One region of the Burkholderia sp. BCC1999 genome, then DNA from elsewhere that is predicted to be linked to it. Evidence: predicted binding sites of a transcription regulator. Region 1 holds the regulator's gene; each other region holds the start of a gene.

Region 1 (5,406 bases):
CGAATGATTCGATGACGGCCCGACCGGCGATGCGCGCAGGTCAGGCGCCGTGCCGCATCAGCGGCACGGGTACCGCGCGGCCTGCTACGCGTGCAGGTCGATCGCGGACAATTTCCACGAGAACAGCCCGAAGCGGTGAAATACCGCCGCGTAGCGCGTGCCGTCGGCACTGCGCTGGTACGTCACGACGAATTCGTCGATATTCCGGTAGCCCGCGCTGGTTTGCTGCTGATGCGGCGCATGCGTTGCATCGTTCGCACCGGCCGGTGTGGCAGAGGTGGGTGCCGGCGATGACGCAGCCGCCGCGTCGTTGCCCGGAGCGGCGGTGCTTGCCGGTGCCGGATTGGCCTGCGGTGTGGCCGGCGTGTTTGCCGGTGCATTGCCTTGCGGCTGATTCGACCAGTCGGGCGGGCGCTCTCCCGGATTGCCGCGTGGCGGCAACCCACTCATCAGCGCGGCCACACCCTCCGGTGTTGCGTACGCATCGACCAGCGGGCCGACCAGTGCGGACCCGATCAGCGCGCCGATGACTGCGAACGGATTGTTCTTCTTCACCGCGTCGATCCGGCGCATCAACTCTTCCGTGACCTGCTGCTTCAGGCTGATGCGCAGCGACGGGAAATCGACATATTCGCTGATGGCCTGCGCATCGCGCGCGTCGATCGCCGATTTCAGGCGACCGAGCGCGACATACGGTGACGCGTACGCATAGCCGATCGCCGCCACGACGGCGACGGCCAGCACGATGATCAGCAGGGGCTTGAGCCGCCGTGCGCGGCCCGAAGATCCAGTCACGTTGCCTCCGGTGCGGGGATGTTCCGCAATCAGAGACCGCCAGGCGTAGCCGATCGTTCCTCTGCGATGCAGCGGTCGATCATCCGGCATACAGCATCGATCGTACCGACCATGATCAGGCGCGAACGGCCGTGATAGACGCGCACCGGCGCGCGGCGCGCGGGTTCCGCGTGATTCAGGCCGGCGTTCAGCGATACCCGCGCGAACGCGGGGAGCGCCGACGGCAGCAGGGACGCCTGCCGATCGACTGCGACTTCTTCTTGCACGGGCGCGGCCGCGGAGAGCGGTGCGCAGGGCGTCCGGCCGCGCAGATGACGCAGGCGACCGAATTGACGGAAAGGCAGCAGGCGGGCAAGGCGTTCCATGATGTTCTCCTCAGCGAGACGGAATGTCAGAGTTCGCCCGAGCGGATCAGCCCGACGGCGATGCCTTCCAGCGCGAATTCCGCGCTGCCGGCCTTGACGAAGATGTTTTCGTAATCCGGGTTCTCCGCGATCAGCTCGAGACCGCCCGGCCGGCGCATCAGGCGCTTGACCGTGACGTCGTCGCCGAGACGCGCGACGATGATCTGGCCGTCCTTCGCTTCCGTGCGCTTCTGCACGGCGAGGAGGTCGCCGTCGAGAATGCCGGCGTCGCGCATCGACAGGCCGCGCACCTTCAACAGGTAGTCGGGCTTGCTCGTGAACAGCGCGGGATCGCACGCGTAGTGCTGCGAGATGTGCTCCTGCGCAAGGATCGGGCTACCGGCTGCGACGCGGCCGACGAGCGGCAGCGACAACTGCATCAGGCCGGCGTGCGGCAGCGTGAACTGGTGCGGGGCATCGTCGATGCCGAGCAGGCGGATGCCGCGCGACGCGCCGGCAGCCAGCTCGATCACGCCCTTGCGTGCCAGCGCACGCAGGTGCTCCTCGGCCGCATTCGGCGAGCTGAAGCCCAGTTCGGCCGCGATCTCGGCGCGGGTGGGCGGGAATCCGGAGCGCTCGATCGCGCGACGGATCAAGTCGAACACTTGCTGCTGACGGGCGGTGAGTTTGGTCATGGCTCAACTGTATGGATAGACAGTGAGCTGTATTTTTATACAGTATTTCGGGAATTTCAAGTGTTACTTGAGGTTCGACGCGATCACGCCGGTTCCGGCGTGATTTCGCGACGTCCGGACGGCGGTTTATCTGCCGCAACCGTCCATCCCGTCTGCGTTAGCACTTTTGAGTATTAAAAAATGAAGAACGATTATTTTTAATCATGTAACCCGTTCGTTAGACTGGCCCGACATCGCAATACCGACAACACTGGAGAACCAAGGATGGCGAAGCGCAATACGGGGCTGGTGGGCGGAGTGGGCCGCCTGATCGCAACACTCGCGCTGGGCGCGGCGGCGGCGCTGGGCGTCGCGACGCATGCCCAGGCCGATACGACGTTCCTGAACGTGTCGTACGACCCGACGCGCGAGCTGTATCAGGACTTCAACCAGGCGTTCGGCAAGGAGTGGAAGGCGAAGACGGGCGAGACCGTCAACTTCAAGCAGTCGCACGGCGGGTCCGGCGCGCAGGCGCGCTCGGTGCTCGACGGCCTGCAGGCCGACGTCGTCACGCTGGCACTCGCGTACGACATCGACGCGCTCGCGAACAAGGGGCTCGTGAACAAGGACTGGCAGAAGCGCCTGCCCGACAACGCGTCGCCGTACACGTCGACGATCGTGTTCCTGGTGCGCAAGGGCAATCCGAAGGGGATCAAGGACTGGGACGACCTGACCAAGCCGGGCATCTCGATCGTCACGCCGAATCCGAAGACCTCGGGCGGCGCACGCTGGAACTACCTGGCCGCATGGGCGTACGCCGTGCACAAGCCGGGCGGCAACGAGCAGACGGCCAAGGAATTCGTCACGAAGCTCTACAAGAACGCAGGCGTGCTGGATTCGGGCGCGCGAGGCGCGACGACGAGCTTCGTGCAGCGCGGGATCGGCGACGTGCTGATCGCATGGGAAAACGAGGCATTCCTGTCGGTGAAGGAATTCGGCACCGACAAGTTCGAGATCGTCGTGCCGTCGGTGAGCATCCTGGCCGAGCCGCCCGTCGCGGTCGTCGACAAGGTGGTCGACAAGAAGGGCACGCGCAAGCTGGCCGACGCGTACCTGAATTTCCTGTACAGCCCGCAGGGCCAGGAGATCGCGGCGCGCAACTACTACCGGCCGCGTTCGAAGAACGTGCCGGCGGAACTGACGAAGCAGTTCCCGAAGCTGAAGCTGTACACGGTCGACGACACGTTCGGCGGCTGGACGAATGCGCAGAAGACGCATTTTGCGGACGGCGGCGTGTTCGACTCGATCTACAAGCCGCAGTAAAGCCATAACGACAGCGGCGCGCCATGCAGCGCGCCGCATCCCTGACGGCCCGCCGGCGCGATTCACTGCGCCGGCGTTTGCGTCGGACCCATGAGCAGCATCGACCCAGCAAGAGCATCCGATGACGACGTACACCTTTCGCAAGCCGAGCGCGCTGCCCGGTTTCGGCGTGACACTCGGCATCACGGTGGCCTATTTGAGCCTCGTGGTGCTGATCCCGCTCGCCGCCACGTTCCTGAAGACCGCGACGCTGTCGTGGGACCAGTTCGTCACCGCCGTCACGTCGCCGCGCGTGCTCGCGTCGTACCGGCTGACGTTCACGTCCGCACTTGGCGGCGCGCTGATCAACGCCGTGTTCGGCTTTCTCGTCGCGTGGGTGCTCGTGCGCTACACGTTCCCGTTCAAGCGCCTCGTCGATGCGATCGTCGACCTGCCGTTCGCGCTGCCGACGTCGGTCGCCGGCATCTCGCTCGCGGCCGTCTACGCGACCAACGGCTGGGTCGGCCAGTATCTCGCGCCGCTCGGCATCAAGATCGCGTTCACGCCGGCCGGCGTGCTGGTCGCGCTGACCTTCATCGGGCTGCCGTTCGTCGTGCGCACCGTGCAGCCGGTGCTGGAGGATTTCGAGCGCGAGCAGGAAGAAGCGGCCGCATGCCTCGGCGCATCGCGCTGGCTGACGTTCCGCCGCGTCGTGCTGCCGGCCGTGCTGCCGGCGCTCCTCACCGGCTTCGCGCTCGCGTTCGCGCGTGCGCTCGGCGAATACGGGTCGGTGATCTTCATCGCCGGCAACGTGCCGATGAAATCCGAGATCACGTCGCTGCTGATCATCACGAAGCTCGAGCAGTACGACTACGCGGGCGCGACCGCGCTGGCGGTCGTGATGCTGGTCGTGTCGTTCCTGATGCTGCTGCTGATCAATACGCTGCAGTGGTATCTGCAGCGTCGCACGAGCAAGGGCGCCAGCGGCCCCGCGCCCGCCGCCGTCACCGCCGTCGCAGCAGGAGGCCAGCAATGAGCCAGGAGGCCACCGTCGTGCTGAAAACCCAGTCGCCGGCCGTGCGCGCCACGAAACGGCTCGACCCCGTCAGCGAGTCGCGCGTCGTGCGCTGGCTGCTCACGGGCATCGCGATGGCGTTCCTCGCGTTCTTCCTCGTCGTGCCGCTTGCCGCGGTGTTCGTCGAGGCGCTGCGCAAGGGCGTCGGCTTCTATCTCGAATCGCTGGCCGATCCCGATGCGTGGTCGGCGATCAAGCTGACGCTGACCGTCGCCGTGATCGCCGTGCCGCTGAACCTGGTGTTCGGCGTGTGTGCGTCGTGGGCGATCGCGAAGTTCGAATTCCGCGGCAAGGCGCTGCTGACGACGCTGATCGACCTGCCGTTCTCGGTGTCGCCGGTGATCTCGGGCCTCGTGTACGTGCTGCTGTTCGGCGCGCAGGGCTGGCTTGGGCCGTGGCTGCAGGACCACGACGTGCAGATCATCTTCGCGGTGCCGGGCATCGTGCTCGCGACGATCTTCGTCACGTTCCCGTTCGTCGCGCGCGAGCTGATCCCGCTGATGCAGGCGCAAGGCACCGACGAGGAGGAAGCCGCACGCGTGCTCGGCGCGTCGGGCTGGCAGATCTTCCGCCGCGTGACGCTGCCGAACGTGAGGTGGGGCCTGCTGTACGGCGTGATCCTGTGCAACGCGCGCGCGATGGGCGAGTTCGGCGCAGTATCGGTCGTGTCGGGCCACATCCGCGGCGTGACCGACACGATGCCGCTGCACGTCGAGATCCTGTACAACGAATACAACTTCGCGGCGGCGTTCGCGGTGGCGTCGGTGCTGGCGCTGCTCGCGCTCGTCACGCTCGCGCTGAAGCTGATCGCCGAGCGTCATCTCGCCGCCGAACTGGCCGGCGCGAGCGACACCGTTCCCGCACATGCCGGCCCCGTCGCCGCCGTTTCGTCGAAATCGTAAAGAGGCAACCAGAATGGGTATCACCGTCCGTAACCTTCAGAAGCGCTTCGGCGATTTCACCGCGCTCGACAACGTATCGCTCGACTTTCCGCCGGGCGAACTGGTTGCACTGCTCGGGCCGTCCGGCTGCGGCAAGACCACGCTGCTGCGCGTGATCGCGGGCCTCGAGCACGCGGACGCCGGCCAGGTCGTGCTGCAGGGGCTCGACGTCGCGTCGGTCGGCGCGCGCGATCGCCAGGTCGGCTTCGTGTTCCAGCATTACGCGCTGTTCCGCCACATGACGGTATTCGAGAACGTCGCATTCGGGCTGCGCG
Region 2 (5,406 bases), on a different contig from region 1:
GCGTAGCCGGGCAGGAAGCCGACCACGAACGTCGAGATGCCCATGATCACGATCGTCACGAGGAACGTGTGCTTGCGACCGACCATGTCGCCGAGGCGGCCGAACACGATCGCGCCGAACGGCCGCACCGCGAAGCCGGCCGCGAAGCCGAGCAGCGTGAAGATGAAGGCGGCGGTCGGATTGACGCCGGAGAAGAAGCTCTTGCTGATGTAGGCCGCGAGCGAGCCGGCCAGGTAAAAGTCGTACCACTCGAACACCGTGCCGAGCGACGACGCGAAGATCACCTTCTTCTCTTCGCCCGTCATCGGCGAGTGGGAAATTTGCCCGCCTAACGTTGCCATGAGTCGTCTCCAAGTCCCTTGATATAGGTGTGCGGCCGCCTTGGGTGGGCGGGCCTGTCGAGGATTATTGGTACGGAAACTTACGGCGGACTGACTCGCGCGCGCAAAACGACTGCGCGTTAACCCGCGCCGAATCGGCCGCTTCTCGTGTCGATTGTGGTGCGAACGTCCGGTAATTCGCCGGTTTCGGCGCAGTCGGGCAGCACGGCGGCGGCGCGTGTCAGGGTTAATCCGGGGCCGTGCCGGTCAGCGGCAGGCTGACGCGCACGAGCGTGCCGGCGAGACGCGGTGCCTGCTGGTAGACGTGATCGTCGAGCGTCAGCGTACCGCCGTGCTGTGTCGCGATCTCGCGCACGATCGCGAGCCCGAGGCCGCTGCCGTCGCCTTCGCGGCCGAGGATCCGGTAGAAGCGCTCGACGACGCGCTCGCGTTCGGCGGCCGGGATGCCGGGGCCCGTATCCTCGACTTCGAGATGCACGAACCGCGCCGCCGGGTCGGCATGCACGCGCACGGTGATGCGGCCGCCTTCGGGCGTGTAGCGGATCGCGTTGTCGATCAGGTTGCCGAGCATCTCGCGCAGCATCACCGGATTGCCGTCGACGTCGAGCGGCGCATCGTCCGGCGGCCCTTCGTAGCCGAGATCCATCCGCTTCGCGAGCGCGGCCTGCACCCAGTCGCGCACCGCGCGCCGCGCGAGCGCGGCGATCTCGACCGGCTCGAACATGAGCCCGCTCGCACGGTTTTCGGCGCGCGCGAGCGCCAGCAATTGCGTGACGAGCCGCGCGGCTTGCTCGGAACTCGTCGCGATCTGTTCGAGCGAGCGCTGCACGTCGGGCGGGACCGGGTGGCGCAGCGCGAACTCGGCCTGCGTGCGCAGGCCCGCGAGCGGCGTCTTCATCTGGTGCGCGGCGTCGGCGATGAAGCGCTTCTGCAGCGCCATGTTCTGTTCGAGACGCGCGAGCAGGTCGTTGAACGATGTGACGAGCGGCTCGATCTCGGGCGGCGCGCGCTGCGCCTCGACGGGCGACAGGTCGTCGGGCCGCCGTGCGCGGATGTGCGCCTGCAGCGCGTTGAGCGGCGCGAGCCCGCGCGACAGCCCGAACCAGACGAGCAGGATCGCGAGCGGCAGGATCACGAACTGCGGCAGGATCACGCCCTTGATGATGTCGTTCGCGAGCGCGTTGCGCTTGTCGAGCGTTTCTCCGACCTGCACGAGCACGGGCTGCGTGCCGCTCGATTGCGGCAGCGCGACCGTCGTATACGCGACGCGCACGTCGTTGCCGCGCAGCAGGTCGTCGCGAAACACGACGACGCCCGGCGGCGGGCGGTCCTCGTCGCGCGGCAGCGGCATGTCGGCTTCCCCGGCGACCAGTTCGCCGCGCGTGCCGAGTACCTGGAAGTAAACACTGTCGACGTTGTCCGCGCGCAGGAAGTCGCGCGTCTGTTCTGGCAAGGTCAGCTCGGCCACGCCGTTCACCGGATGAATCTGCCGGGCGAGCACGTACGCGTTGGTTTCGAGCGCACGGTCGAACGGGCTGTTCGCGATCGTCTTCGCGACGAGGTAGGTGACGGCGATGCTCATCGGCCACAGCAGCAACAGCGGCGCGAGCATCCAGTCGAGGATTTCGCCGAACAGCGAGCGCGGGCGCGGTGTCTCGGGCGACTCGGTTTCGTCGGGCGGCGCGAACGGGTTCTCGTAGCGCGCGTCGCGCGCATCGTCGGCGGCCGACGACGGCGCGCCGGTCGGGTGGCGGGAATGGGCCGGCGTGGCCATCGCGGCGACGCCCGGTGTCAGCGCAGCGGCGTGCCGGCCACCGCGGGCTGGGGCGCTGTCGTGTCGGCCGGCGCGGCGGGCGCGACCTTCTCGAGGCAGTAGCCGAGGCCGCGCACGGTCGAGATCCGCACGCCGCTCGGTTCGATCTTCTTGCGCAGCCGGTGCACGTAGACCTCGATCGCGTTGTTGCTGACTTCCTCGCCCCATTCGCACAGGTGATCGACGAGCTGTTCCTTCGACACGAGCCGGCCGATTCGCTGCAGCAGCACTTCGAGCAGGCCGAGTTCGCGCGCGGAGAGATCGAGCACGTGATCGTTCGCATACGCGATGCGGCCGACCTGGTCGAACGCGAGCGAGCCATGGCGCACGACGGTCGGGCCGCCGCCCGCGCCGCGCCGGGTCAGCGCGCGCACGCGCGCCTCGAGCTCGTTGAGTGCGAACGGCTTGGCCATGTAGTCGTCGGCGCCGAGGTCGAGCCCCTTCACGCGTTCGTCGACGCTGTCGGCGGCGGTCAGGATCAGCACGGGGAGGTTGGAATTGCGCGCACGCAGGCGCTTGAGCACCTCGAGCCCGGACATTTTCGGCAGCCCGAGATCGAGGATCAGCAGGTCGAAAGTCTGCATCGACAGCGCGGTGTCGGCATCGACGCCGCTCTTCACGTGATCGACCGCATAGCCCGATTGGCGGAGTGACCGGGTGAGGCCGTCCGCGAGTATGCTGTCATCTTCGGCGATGAGGATTCGCATGTTGCTGACCGATTGCCGGCGGGGCGTTCGCGCCGACGCGGCTGTCTCCGGAGTTATTCGTGTACAACGCCCTGCATTGCGGGCTTGCATAAACTACTGTTTTTTTATACAGTGTCTGCATTCGGCGGCGCTTGAAAGCGGGCGCGCCTTTCACAGACGCTGCTCATCATAGCAAAGGACGATTCATGGAAGATAGCAAGAAGGGCTCCGGGATGACCGCCGAGAAGAGCAAGGCGCTGGCGGCCGCACTCGCGCAGATCGAGAAGCAGTTCGGCAAAGGGTCGATCATGCGCATGGGCGACGGCGAGGCGACCGAGAATATCCAGGTCGTCTCCACGGGCTCGCTGGGTCTTGATATCGCACTGGGCGTCGGCGGCTTGCCGCGTGGCCGGGTCGTCGAGATCTACGGTCCGGAATCGTCGGGTAAAACCACGCTCACGCTGCAGGTCATCGCCGAACTGCAGAAGCTGGGCGGCACCGCAGCGTTCATCGACGCCGAGCACGCGCTCGACGTTCAATATGCAGCGAAGCTCGGCGTGAACGTGCCGGAGCTGCTGATCTCGCAGCCGGACACCGGCGAGCAGGCACTCGAAATCACCGACGCGCTGGTGCGCTCGGGCTCGATCGACATGATCGTCATCGACTCGGTCGCGGCGCTCGTGCCGAAGGCCGAAATCGAAGGTGAGATGGGCGATTCGCTGCCGGGTCTGCAGGCCCGCCTGATGTCGCAGGCGCTGCGCAAGCTGACCGGCACGATCAAGCGTACCAACTGCCTCGTGATCTTCATCAACCAGATCCGGATGAAGATCGGCGTGATGTTTGGCAACCCGGAAACCACGACGGGCGGCAACGCACTGAAGTTCTATTCGTCGGTGCGTCTCGATATCCGCCGGATCGGCTCGATCAAGAAGAACGACGAGGTGATCGGTAACGAAACCCGCGTGAAGGTCGTCAAGAACAAGGTGTCGCCGCCGTTCCGCGAAGCAATCTTCGACATCCTGTATGGCGAAGGCATTTCGCGTCAGGGCGAGATCATCGATCTCGGCGTGCAGGCGAAGATCGTCGACAAGGCGGGCGCCTGGTACAGCTACAACGGCGAGAAGATCGGCCAGGGCAAGGACAACGCGCGTGAATTCCTGCGCGAGAATCCGGAAATCGCGCGCGAGATCGAGAACCGCATCCGCGAATCGCTCGGCGTCGTCAGCATGCCCGATGGCGTAGCCAACGAAGCCGAGGCGCTGGACGAAGAAGAGTGATGGTTGTGCGCCGAGGTCAGGCTGGCAAGCCGGAGGAGAGCGACGCGCCCGAAGCGGCGGGTCGTTCCGGCCGGCGAGCAGGATCCTCGGGCGCCGACCGGCGGGTCGCAGGCAGCCATGCCGCGAACCGCACCGCGACGAGGGCATCCGACGATGCCCTCGTTTCGTTTGAGATTACCGCGCCGGACGATCCGTTCGACAACGACGAATCGTTCGACGCACACGACCGGTCACGCCGTCGCGTGTCCGGTGTCAGCTTCCCCGGTGACCGCGCAGCCGATTCCTCAGCGCCGGCAAGGGAAGACGTCTATACACGCAGCAGTCAGCATCCGCGCCGCACGCGCCGTGCGTCCGGCGCGTCTGCCGGTACTTCATCCAGCGACACGCCGGGCGCCGCCGAACGCAAGTCGTCGAAACCGCCACGTTCATTGAAGGGCCGCGCGCTCGGTTATCTGTCCAGGCGTGAATACAGTCGCGCGGAACTCGCGCGCAAGCTCGCGCCTTACGTCGGCGAAGACGAATCGGTCGAGCCGGTGCTCGATGCGCTGGAGAAGGAAGGCTGGCTGTCCGACGCGCGCTTCGCCGAGAGCCTCGTGCATCGCCGCGCATCGCGTGTCGGCGTCGCGCGCATCGTCAGCGAGCTGAAGCGTCATGCAGTGGGCGACACGCTCGTCGAGGAAGTGAACGCGCAGCTGCGCGAGACCGAATGGGCCCGTGCGCAGGCCGTCTGGCGCAAGAAATTCGGTGCACTGCCGCAAACGCCGGCCGAGCGTGCGAAGCAGGCGCGCTTTCTGGCCGCACGCGGCTTCTCGAGCGCGACCATCGTGAAGTTGCTGAAGGTCGGCGACGATTTCCTGATCGACGACTGACCGGTCCGGTCGCGCGCGTGGCGCGCGATTTTGCTGCAATGCAACCACCTCCGGACAGGCGGGAATACCCGCCGTCGCGTCAAACTGTCTCAAATACCCAATATGCTAAAATCCATGGGTTTTCCTCTTCGGCCTCAACCTCCAGCATGCCGCTATCCGAGCCCGTGCCCCGTCAGTTGCGACATCGACGCGCAATCCGAGCGGAAGCTTACGAGCGCGGCGACGGCTTGTGGGACATCGAAGCCTGCCTGACCGACCACAAGCCGCGCGATGTCGCGCTTGCGTCGGGCATCCGGCCCCAAGGCCTGCCGATCCACGAACTCTGGCTGCGCGTGACTATCGATCGTGAACTCAATGTCGTCGACGCCGAAGCGTCTTCGGAATGGGTGCCCTATCCCGGTCACTGTCAATCCGCCCCTC
Region 3 (5,406 bases), on a different contig from region 1:
GCTCGGCGAGCGCTCCGATACGCTCTTGTCGAGTTGCGCGACGCCCGTCATGAACGCCGTGCTGATGACGTCGCGCCCGAGCGGCGCGCCGAGCTTCGGATTGAGGCCCTGCGCGCTATAGCGGGCCGTCACGTATTCCGCCGGGAACGTCTGCACGACGAAATCGCTCTTGTCCTTGTCGTCGTGCCGGACCACATAGCCGAGCGTCGTGTGCTCGTCGGCGACAGTCAGGTCCGCCAGGCAGCCGCGCGCCTGGTTGGTTTCGTCATAGCCGACTTCGCGGTGGTTGCTGATGCGCGGAAAAGGCGTGCTGCCCTTGTCGAGCATCTGCATCGGGTTCTTGCGCATCATGTCCATGCGCGCGTCGAACATCAGCGAATTCAGCGTCTTGACCGTGCTTGACGCACTGCACGCGGGCGCCGATGCGGGCCACAACAGGTAAGCGCCAACGGCCAGCGCGGCAGCCAGGCCGCCGAAGCCGATCAGCATCTGCTTCTTCTTTTGCTCGCGCTGGATCGATGCGACCGTTTCGTTCAGGCGCTGCTCGAACCGGGGCGGATCGATCTCCTCCAGCATCTGCATCAGGATGAGTTTCGCGCGGACGTCCATGGCGTGGCCGTCCAGCAGCGCCTGCGTCGCTTTCGCCTCGGCGTCCGACGTCGTGTAGCCCTCGGCGATCAGCCAGTCGAGCAGTGTGCGGGCGGAATCGGTATCGGGAAGCTCGGCCGGGGCGTCCTTCAGACGCTGCGTGACGCGCCCCGCGTGTTCCTCGGTGAGATAGCCGCCTGCTTCGAGTGCCATCAGCAGGCTGGCGCGATCGTCGTGTTCGGCCGGCTCCGTTTGGCCCGTTGGTTCGAAAGGCATGATTGTTGTTCTCCGTCGAGACCGATTCGCCGTACAGGCCGTGCCGGCCCATTGTGCAGACGAATCGCGTCGATCTCCGGAAACTACTTGATTCGGCCGCACGTGTCGACATGCCCGCGCGACCCGCGATCAATACTCATGCGCCAGATGCGCCGCAAACCCGACCTTCCCCGGCGCGATCCCGTCCTTCAGCGTCAGCGCCGGGATCGTGTAATCACCTGCGTTCTGCCGACGGAACGGAATCGGCTGCTCGGTCCACAGATCGTCGAGACGCCGGCCAAGCGCCGCACGCGTTTCCTCGAAGCGCGCGTCGTTCATCTTGCCCGTGCGGTAGATCACGAACGGCGGCAGCACGTCGAACCCCGGGTAATACAGCACGCCGTGCTGGATCGGGAACAGTATGTCGTCGATCGGCCCGTTGATGCCGCGCGGGCTGTAGTGCGATTCCCACCCGCCCGTCGTGACGATCACCATCGCCCGCTTGCCGGCAAACGAGCCTTCACCGTAGCGATCGCCCCAGTGCGTATCGGAATGCTCGCCGACGCCATACGCAAACCCGTACGCATACACCCGCTCGACCCAGCCCTTCATGATCGCCGGCATCGAGAACCACCACAGCGGAAACTGCAGGATCACCGCATCGGCCCACTTCAGCTTGTCCTGCTCGCGCGCGATGTCTTCGCTTTGCGTGCCCGTTGCGAACGCATGCTTCGAGTCCAGCGACGGATCGAATCGCGCGTCGGGCGCGCGACCGGTCACGTCGTTCGCGTCGAACGCCGCCTTCCAGTTCATCGCATACAGGTCCGTCACCTGCACGCTGTGGCCCGCCGCTTCGAGATGCTCGACGGCAAAGTCGCGCAGCGCGCCGTTCAGCGAACGCGGTTCGGGATGGGCATAAACGATCAGCACATTCATGTTCGTCACTCCGTTGATTGAATGACTGCAGGATGCCGCCGCCGAAGGTATATTTGAAATGAATTCCTGATATTCCAGGTATAGCCATGAACAATCTCAGACGACTCGACCTGAACCTGCTCGTCACGCTGGACGTGCTGCTCGCCGAGCACAACGTCACGCGCGCGGCCGAGAAGCTGAACATGTCGCAGCCGTCGGTCAGCGTGCAGTTGCAGAAACTGCGCGACGTGTTCGGCGATCCGCTGCTGCTGCCGGGGCCGCGCGGAATGCGGCCGACCGCGCGTGCGGAAGCGCTGCGCGAGCCGTTGCGGGACGCGCTGGAAGCCGTCGAACGCGCGGTGGTTCCGGCCACCCCGTTCGATCCGGCGACCGCGACGAACACGTGGCGCGTGGCCGCGACCGACTACGGCGAATCGACGATCGTGCTGCCCGCGCTGCACATGCTGCGCTCGGCCGCGCCCGGCACGCGGCTGGCCGTCGTCGAGCTCGTGCCGCCGCGCATCGAGCAGGATGCCGAACGGAACGGCATCGACCTGGCGTTCCACACGACGGAAGGGTCGCCAGCGGGCATGCGGCGCCTGCCGCTGTTCGTCGAACGTTACGTGCTCATCGGCCGCGCCGGACATCCGAAGCTGAAGCGGCGCCCGACGCTCGCGCAGTTCGGCACGCTCGAACACGTGATCGTGTCGCCCGACGGCGGCGGCTTCTTCGGCGTGACGGACGAAGCGCTCGCGAAAGTCGGCGCGGCGCGGCGCGTCGTGCTGTCGGTGCCGCATTTCCTGTTCGTGATGTCGGCTGTCGCGAGCACCGATCTCGTCGCGATGCTGCCCGAGCGGCTGGTGCGCGACGTGCCCGCGCTGCGCGTGGTGGACGCACCGGTCGAGGTGCCCGGCTATGAAATGTCGATGCTGTGGCATGAACGCGTGCATCGCGATCCGGCGCATCGGTGGCTGCGGGAGACCATCGCAGCAGCGGTCTGAAACGGCCCGGTTGCCGGACGGCTGCCATCTGCTGTCATCGGGGGCTTGAAAGTGCGCCAATCACTGTATATATTTACAGTGTTTCTGCGTCATTTGACCCGAATTCCGTCCCCGAGACGGTCTTTAGTGAGGCGACCATGTTCCAGTCATCCGCATTCGATCCCGAGCAACCCGGCTTCAACCCCGTCCACTTCGAGCGCGCCGCGCGGCAGGCGGTCGTCGATCTTCAGCGTGTCGTCGGCGGCCCCGCGCAGCGGGCGCTCGGCTTGCGGCGCCGCAGCCATCCGGCCGCCGTCCGCACGATGAGCTGGCAGGCGCTGCTGAATGTCGAGGAGCTGGCGTTCTCGAACTCCGGCTTCCTGAACCGCAACGATCCGATGGTCGTCGACGCCTTCATCCGGCTGCGCGACAGCCGGATGGTCGCCGCGGACGTCGAGGAATCCGTCGACTGGAAGCGCGACGACGACGATTTGCCCGCCGTCTATCTGATCGTCAAGGCGATGCTGGAAGCGGAAGAGCGCGAGACGCAACGCGTCGAGATGGAGTGACGGCGGCGCCTCGCGCGCCGTACCGCTACAGCCGCGCCGCGAGGCGCGCGCCCTGATCGATCGCGCGCTTCGCGTCGAGTTCGGCGGCCAGTTCGGCACCGCCGATCAGGTGCACCGAACGCCCGGCCGCCTGCAGCGGCGCGAGCAGCGCGCGCTGCGGTTCCTGCCCCGTGCAGAGCACGATCGTGTCGGCTTCGATCAGCTCGTGATCGGTGCGCTGCTCGCCGTACGACACGTGCAGCCCGCGCGCGTCGATCAGCTCGTAGTTCACGCCGCCGATCATCTTCACCTGCTTCATCTTCAGCGTCGCGCGGTGAATCCAGCCGGTCGTCTTGCCGAGCCCCTTGCCGAGCGGTGCAGCCTTGCGCTGCAGCAGCGTCACCTCGCGCGCCGGGGCCGACACCTGTGCACGCGTCACGCCGCCGCGCGTCGCGGCCGGGTCGGTCACGCCCCACTCGGCCTTCCACTCTTCGAGATCGAGCGCCGGCGATTCGCCGTCCTGCACCAGATATTCGGCGACATCGAAGCCGATCCCGCCCGCGCCGACCACCGCGACGCGCCGGCCGACCGGCCGCTTGCCCGCAAGCACGTCGATATAGCTGAGCACGTTCGGCCCGTCCTGCCCCGGAATCTTCGGGTCGCGCGGCGCGACGCCCGTTGCGAGCACGATCTCGTCGTAGCCGCCCGCGATCAGGTCGCTCGCATCGACGCGGCGGTTCAGGTGCAGGTTCACGCCGGTCAGCTCGACCTGGCGGCCGAAGTAGCTCAGCGCTTCTTGAAACTCTTCCTTGCCCGGCACCTGCTTGGCCATGTTGAACTGGCCGCCGATCTCCGACGCACCGTCGAACAGGTCGACGTGGTGGCCGCGCTGCGCGAGCACGGTCGAGCAGGCGAGCCCGGCCGGCCCCGCACCGACCACCGCGATACGCTTCGGCTGCTGCGCGGGCGTGTATTTCAGCTCCGTCTCGTGGCACGCGCGCGGATTCAGCAGGCACGACGCGACCTTGTTCTTGAACGCGTGATCGAGACACGCCTGGTTGCAGCCGATACAGGTGTTGATTTCATCGGCGCGGCCTTGCGCGGCCTTGACGACGAATTCGGCATCGGCGAGCAGCGGGCGCGCCATCGACACCATGTCCGCGCAGCCGTCCGCGAGGATCTGCTCGGCCACTTCCGGCCGGTTGATCCGGTTGGTCGTCACGAGCGGAATGCCGACCTCGCCCTTCATCTTCTTCGTCACCCACGCGAACGCGCCGCGCGGCACCGATGTCGCGATCGTCGGCACACGCGCCTCGTGCCAGCCGATCCCCGTGTTGATGATCGTCGCACCCGCGCGCTCGACGGCTTTCGCGAGCTGCACGGTTTCGCTCCAGTCACTACCGTCGGGAATCAGGTCGAGCATCGACAGCCGGTAGATCAGGATGAAATCGCGGCCGACCGCTTCGCGCGTGCGCTCGATGATCTCGATCGGCAGGCGGATGCGGTTCTCGTACGATCCGCCCCACTGGTCGGTGCGCTTGTTCGTATGCATCGAGATGAACTGGTTGATCAGGTAGCCCTCGGAGCCCATGATCTCGACGCCGTCGTAACCGGCTTCGCGCGCGAGCTTCGCGCACCGCACGAACGCGCGAATCTGCCGCTCGACGCCGCGCGCGCTCAACTCATGCGGCGCGAACGGCGAGATCGGCGACTTGATCTTCGACGGCGCGACCGCGAACGGGTGGTACCCGTAGCGGCCCGTATGCAGGATCTGCAGCGCGATCTTGCCGTCTTCCGCATGCACGGCGTCGGTGATCTCGCGATGCCGCCGCGCGGCGGCCGACGTCATCAGCGTGCCGCCGAACGGCTTGGTCCAGCCGGCCACGTTCGGCGCGAAGCCGCCCGTGACGATCAGGCCGACACCGCCGCGCGCGCGTTCGGCAAAATATTCGGCAAGCCGCGGCAGCGTCTTGCGGCTGTCTTCGAGGCCCGTATGCATCGAGCCCATCAGCACGCGGTTCTTCAGCGTCGTGAAACCCAGGTCGAGCGGCGCGAGCAGGTGGGGAAAGGTGGTTTTCATGATGGTCGAGCCCATAAGCGATGCCTGCCATCGTAGGCGC
Region 4 (5,406 bases), on a different contig from region 1:
ACACCGCCGGACGGGCGGCTCCCACCCGGGGCCGCCCGTTCGCTTCGCCCGGCCGTACACGTCCGGCCGGGAAGCAACAGGATTTCCCCATCATGTCTCTGTTCTCGTTTCTGGGCGCGCTGGAGATCGGCCTGATCTTCAGTCTCGTCGCCCTCGGGGTGCTGATCTCGTTCCGCATCCTCAACTTCCCCGACCTCACCGTCGACGGCAGCTTTCCGCTCGGCGGCGCCGTCGCCGCAACGCTGATCTCGGCCGGCTACGACCCGTTCACGTCGACGCTGTTCGCCATCGTCGCGGGCGCGGCGGCCGGCTTCATCACCGGCTGGCTGAACGTGCGCCTGAAGATCATGGATCTGCTCGCCAGTATCCTGATGATGATCGCGCTCTATTCGGTGAACCTGCGGATCATGGGCCGGCCGAACGTGCCGCTGATCACCGAGCCGACGCTGTTCACCGTGCTGCAGCCCGACTGGATGCCCGACTACGTGCTGCGCCCGGCGCTGCTCGCGATCGTCGTCGTGGTCGCGAAGCTCGGCCTCGACTGGTTCTTCTCGTCGCAGCTCGGCCTCGCGATGCGCGCGACCGGCGCGAACCCGCGGATGGCGCGTGCGCAAGGCATCGCGACCGGCCGCGCGACGCTCGCCGGGATGGCACTGTCGAACGCGCTCGTCGCGCTCGCAGGCGCACTGTTCGCGCAGACGCAGGGCGGCGCGGACATCTCGATGGGGATCGGCACGATCGTGATCGGGCTGGCCGCCGTGATCATCGGCGAAACGCTGCTGCCCGCGCGCCGGCTCGTGCTGACGACGCTCGCGGTCGTGCTCGGCGCGATCGTCTACCGCTTCTTCATCGCGCTCGCGCTGAACAGCGAATTCATCGGGCTGAAGGCGCAGGACCTGAACCTCGTGACGGCCGCGCTCGTCACGATCGCGCTGGTGCTGCCGGCGACGCGCAAGAAGCTGTTCGCGCGCAAGAACGGAGGGGCATGACATGCTGTCCGCACAAGATCTCAAACTCACGTTCAATCCCGGCACGCCGATCGAGACGCGCGCGCTGCGCGGGCTGTCGCTCGAGATTCCCGACGGCCAGTTCGTCGCGGTGATCGGCTCGAACGGCGCCGGCAAGTCGACCTTCCTCAATGCGGTCAGCGGCGACCAGCCGGTCGATGCGGGGCGTATCGCGATCGATGGCACGGATGTGACGCGCAAGGCCGCGTGGGATCGCGCGCACCTCGTCGCGCGCGTGTTCCAGGATCCGATGGCCGGCACCTGCGAGGCGCTGACGATCGAGGAGAACATGGCGCTCGCGATGGCGCGCGGCGTGCGGCGCGGTTTCCGCGCGGCGCTCGACCGGCCGTCGCGCGAGCTGTTCCGCGACAAGCTGCGGCTCCTGAACCTCGGGCTGGAAAACCGGCTGACCGACCGGATCGGGCTGCTGTCGGGCGGCCAGCGGCAGGCCGTGAGCCTCTTGATGGCGTCGCTGCGGCCGTCGCGGATCCTGCTGCTCGACGAGCACACGGCCGCGCTCGATCCGAAAACGGCCGCGTTCGTGCTGGAGCTGACCGCGCGCATCGTCGCCGAGAGCAAGCTGACGACGATGATGGTCACGCACAGCATGCGGCAGGCGCTCGACTACGGCGACCGCACGGTGATGCTGCACCAGGGGCAGGTCGTGCTCGACGTGTCGGGCGACGCACGCAAGGGCCTCGATGTGCCGGACCTGCTGCAGATGTTCGAGAAGGTGCGCCACGAGCAGCTCGACGACGACGCATTGCTGCTCGGCTGACGGGCAGCCGGCGGGCCGGCGCGGTGCGGGGTGCTGCGTCGTGTCGGTTCGCCGGCGGGTTGGCGTGCCGGCCCGTCGATTCGGGCCGGATGGCGGTGGAGCGCGTTCGGGCGGCACGATCCGGCCACGCCCGCTGCGGTGCGGCGTAACATGACGGCCGCGCCGGCTTCCTCGTCGTTTTTCCTCTGATGAAAACCGGTTTCGCACCGGTGCTGTGCGACGCGAGCACATTGCCATATACTGTATATCCATACAGTTGTGGGTGGCGTCATGCTCGCATCCTCCATTTCTCCCGAATCCCTTCATCCGTCGCTCTGGCGCGGTTCCCAGCTCGCGCGCGGCGGCCCGCGCACGATCGATACCGGCTTCGCACCGCTGTCGGCCGAGTTGCCGGGCGGCGGCTGGCCGGTCGGCGGGCTCGTCGAACTGCTGGCCGCGCAGCCGGGCTGCGGCGAGATGCGGCTGCTCGCGCCCGCGCTGGCCCGCACCGTCAGCGCCCGGCGTCCGCTCGCGCTCGTCGCGCCGCCGCAATCGCCGCATGCAACCGCGCTCGCCAGCCTCGGCGTGCCGGCCGACGCGCTGCTGTGGCTGCGCGCCGGCAGCCGCACCGATGCGTTGTGGGCCGCCGAGCAGGCGCTCAGGACCGGCTGTTGCGGCGCGCTGCTGCTCTGGCAGGACGCGCGGCCCGATGCGCTGCGGCGCCTGCATCTCGCGGCCGCGCGCACGGGCGACACGCTGTTCGTGATGCTGCGGCCGCTATCGGCTGCGCGGCAACCGTCGCCGGCCGTGCTGCGTGTCGCGCTGTATCCGGTGCCGGGCGGCGTGTCGCTCGACATCGTCAAGCGTCGCGGCCCCGCGCGCAGCGAGCCGCTCGTGCTCGACCTGCCGTCGCCCATCGTGGAGAGCCGCTATGCGCGTCTTGCTCGGCATCCATCTGCCGCGCCTGCCGCTCGACGTGTGCGCCCCGCCGCCGTCTGACGACGCGGCGCAAGGCGTAGGCGAAGCAGACGAAGCAGGCTGCGCGGTGCTCGAACAAGGCGTCGTGCTGATTGCCGATGCGCCCGCGCGCCGGCACGGCGTGCGCGCGGGCATGAAGCGCGGCGGCGTGCTCACGCTCGCGCCGCACACGCAGCTCGTCGAACGCGATCCCGCGCGCGAGGCCGATGCGCTGCGCGCGGTCGCGCTCGCGTTGCTGCGCTTTTCGCCGTGCGTCGCGCTCGACGACGAAGCCACGCTGATCGTCGACGTCGGCTCGAGCCTGCGGCTGTTCGGCGGCCTGCCGTCGCTGTGCCGCCAGGTGCGTGCGACGCTCGCGGCGCTCGGTTATGCGGCGCGCCTGTCCGCCGCACCGACCGGGCGCGGCGCGTGGCTGCTTGCGCGTACGTCTGCGCGCGCACGCATCCGCCGCCGCGTTGCCGGCCATGCATCGCTCATCCGCTCGCTCGATCGGCTGCCCTGCGTGCTGCTGCCCGATGCGCGTCCGTATGCGGGCTGGTTCGACGGCCTCGGCTGCCGCACGCTCGCCGATTTGCGCGGTCTGCCGCGCGCGGGGTTGCAGCGCCGCTGCGGCCCCGCGTTGCTGGCCGCGCTCGATCGCGCATACGGCGACGCGGTCGAGCCGCTGGCGTGGATGGCGGTGCCGCCGGTGTTCGACGTGCGGCTCGAATTGCCGGAGCGCGTCGAATACGCGGAAGCCGTGCTGTTCGCCGCGCGACGGCTCGTCGTGCAGCTGTGCGGCTGGCTGGCCGCGCGGCAGCTGTCGCTGGCCGCGATGACGTTCGATCTCGAACACGAGCGCGGCCGCCAGGCCGTGCCGCCGACACCGCTCGAACTCGCGTTCGCCGCACCCGTGCGCGACGAGGCGCATTTCATGCGGCTGCTCGGCGAGCGGCTCGCGCGCGTCGAGTTGCCGGCCGCGGTGATCGCGGTGCGCCTGAAGGCGACGCGCGTCGAATCGGTCGCGCCGCCGGCCGACGATCTCTTCCCGGAGCCGGGCGGTACGCGCGAGACGCGTGCGCGGTTGTTCGAATTACTGGTCGCGCGGCTGGGCGCGGAGAACGTATTGCGTGCGGCCCCGGTTGCCGATCACCGGCCCGAGGCCGCGAACCGCTGGCTGCCGCTCGATGCGCAGGCCGGCAAGCCGGCTGGCGGGCCGCCGGCGGTGCCGCCGAGGCCCGCGTGGCTGCTCGCCGAGCCGCTGCCGCTGTTGATGCGCGGGGACCGGCCGGTATTTCATACGCCGCTCAGGATGATGTCGTCGGTGGAACGGATCGAGGCCGGGTGGTTCGACGGTCAGTTTGCTGCACGCGATTACTGCGTTGCGCAGGACGAGGCCGGGGCGTGCTACTGGGTGTTCAAGGAGCGGGCGGGGAGCGAGTCCGAGCCGCACTGGTTCCTGCACGGCTTGTTCGGGTGAACGAAGATGGTTGCGGAATTCAGCTGGCTGCCCGATTACGCGGAGTTGTTCTGCCGTTCGAACTTTTCGTTCCTGCATGGCGCGTCGCATGCGGAAGAACTGGTCGAGCGTGCGGCGGAACTCGGCTATCGCGGGATCGCGATCACCGACGAATGCTCGCTCGCCGGCGCACCGCGCATGCACGTCGCGGCGAAAGCGAAAGGGCTGCCGCTCGTCATCGGTTCGTACTTCGACGTCACGCCGGATGAAGTCGCGCCCGGCCACGATCCGGGCCCCGGTGCGTTCGGGCTCGTGTTGCTTGCGCAGAATCGCGAGGGGTACGGCAATCTTTCCGAGCTGATTTCGTGGCGGCGGATGGAAGCGCCGAAGGGGACCTACACGCTGACGTCGCGGATGCTGTCGGCGCCGCCTGCGAAGTTCGCACACTTGCGCGGCATGCCCGATTGCTTCGCGATTCTCGTGCCCGCGTACCCGGTGCGGGCCGACGTGCTCGATGCACAGGTTGCGTGGTTTCGCACGACGTTCGGCGAACGTGCGCGGCTCGGGCTCGTGCAGTTGCAGCGCGCGCTGGATGGCGCGCAGCGCGAGGAGATTCGTGCGGCCGGTGAGCGGCGGGGCGTACGTATCGTCGCGCTGGGCGACGTGACGATGCACCGGCGCTCGTGCAAGGAACTGCAGGACGTGATGACGGCGATCCGCGTCGGGATGCCGGTTTCGGAGTGCGGCTATGCACTGGCGCCGAATGCGGAACAGCATTTGCGTTCGCGGCAGCGAATCGGGCAGTTGTATTCGGCGGACGAGATCGCGCAGACGTGCGCGATTCTCGATGCGTGCGATTTCAAACTCAGCTCGCTTCGCTACGAGTATCCCGACGAGATCGTGCCGAAGGGGCTCACGCCGACGAGCTATCTGGAACAGGAAACCCGGGCAGGGGCGGCTGGGCGCTATCCGCAGGGTATTCCGGAGAAAGTCGAGAAGCAGATCCGCTATGAACTCGACCTGATTGCACAACTGAGCTACGAACCGTTCTTCCTGACCGTCTACGACATCGTCAAATACGCGCGCAGCCAGAACATCCTGTGCCAGGGGCGCGGCTCGGCGGCGAACTCCGTCGTCTGCTTCTGCCTCGGCATCACCGAGGTCGATCCCGATCAGAGCACGATGCTGTTCGAGCGCTTCATCAGCGTGGAACGCGGCGAGCCGCC

What was found. Region 1 encodes LexA, which represses DNA repair genes until DNA is damaged. Its sites were predicted from a motif close to ACTGTATNNNNATACAGT; they were not measured.
Region 2: recA (recombinase RecA) is a predicted target of LexA. The motif match lies at 2,957-2,974, and genes of this name have one in related genera.
Region 3: U5809_RS10720 (DUF2471 family protein) is a predicted target of LexA. The motif match lies at 2,822-2,839, and genes of this name have one in related genera.
Region 4: imuA (translesion DNA synthesis-associated protein ImuA) is a predicted target of LexA. The motif match lies at 2,025-2,042, and genes of this name have one in related genera.

Annotation. Positions count from the first base shown of each region.
Region 1 is NZ_CAJPHP010000012.1:122,333-127,738, reverse strand. Features, by position in the region: gene U5809_RS19070 (DUF2939 domain-containing protein) at 85-795, opposite strand; gene U5809_RS19065 (hypothetical protein) at 825-1,160, opposite strand; gene lexA (transcriptional repressor LexA) at 1,187-1,834, opposite strand; gene U5809_RS19050 (sulfate ABC transporter substrate-binding protein) at 2,099-3,136, shown strand; gene cysT (sulfate ABC transporter permease subunit CysT) at 3,258-4,151, shown strand; gene cysW (sulfate ABC transporter permease subunit CysW) at 4,148-5,092, shown strand; gene U5809_RS19035 (sulfate ABC transporter ATP-binding protein) at 5,106-5,406, shown strand, end outside.
Region 2 is NZ_CAJPHP010000016.1:131,246-136,651, forward strand. Features, by position in the region: gene U5809_RS23330 (MFS transporter) at 1-341, opposite strand, end outside; gene U5809_RS23335 (sensor histidine kinase) at 568-2,115, opposite strand; gene U5809_RS23340 (response regulator transcription factor) at 2,133-2,861, opposite strand; gene recA (recombinase RecA) at 3,047-4,117, shown strand; gene recX (recombination regulator RecX) at 4,117-4,986, shown strand; gene U5809_RS23355 (DUF2889 domain-containing protein) at 5,133-5,406, shown strand, end outside.
Region 3 is NZ_CAJPHP010000006.1:191,165-196,570, reverse strand. Features, by position in the region: gene U5809_RS10735 (hypothetical protein) at 1-864, opposite strand, end outside; gene U5809_RS10730 (NAD(P)H-dependent oxidoreductase) at 994-1,779, opposite strand; gene U5809_RS10725 (LysR family transcriptional regulator) at 1,866-2,759, shown strand; gene U5809_RS10720 (DUF2471 family protein) at 2,897-3,307, shown strand; gene U5809_RS10715 (NADPH-dependent 2,4-dienoyl-CoA reductase) at 3,333-5,366, opposite strand.
Region 4 is NZ_CAJPHP010000024.1:59,573-64,978, reverse strand. Features, by position in the region: gene U5809_RS28380 (ABC transporter permease) at 93-989, shown strand; gene U5809_RS28375 (ABC transporter ATP-binding protein) at 991-1,785, shown strand; gene imuA (translesion DNA synthesis-associated protein ImuA) at 2,056-2,763, shown strand; gene U5809_RS28365 (DNA polymerase Y family protein) at 2,696-4,201, shown strand; gene U5809_RS28360 (error-prone DNA polymerase) at 4,208-5,406, shown strand, end outside.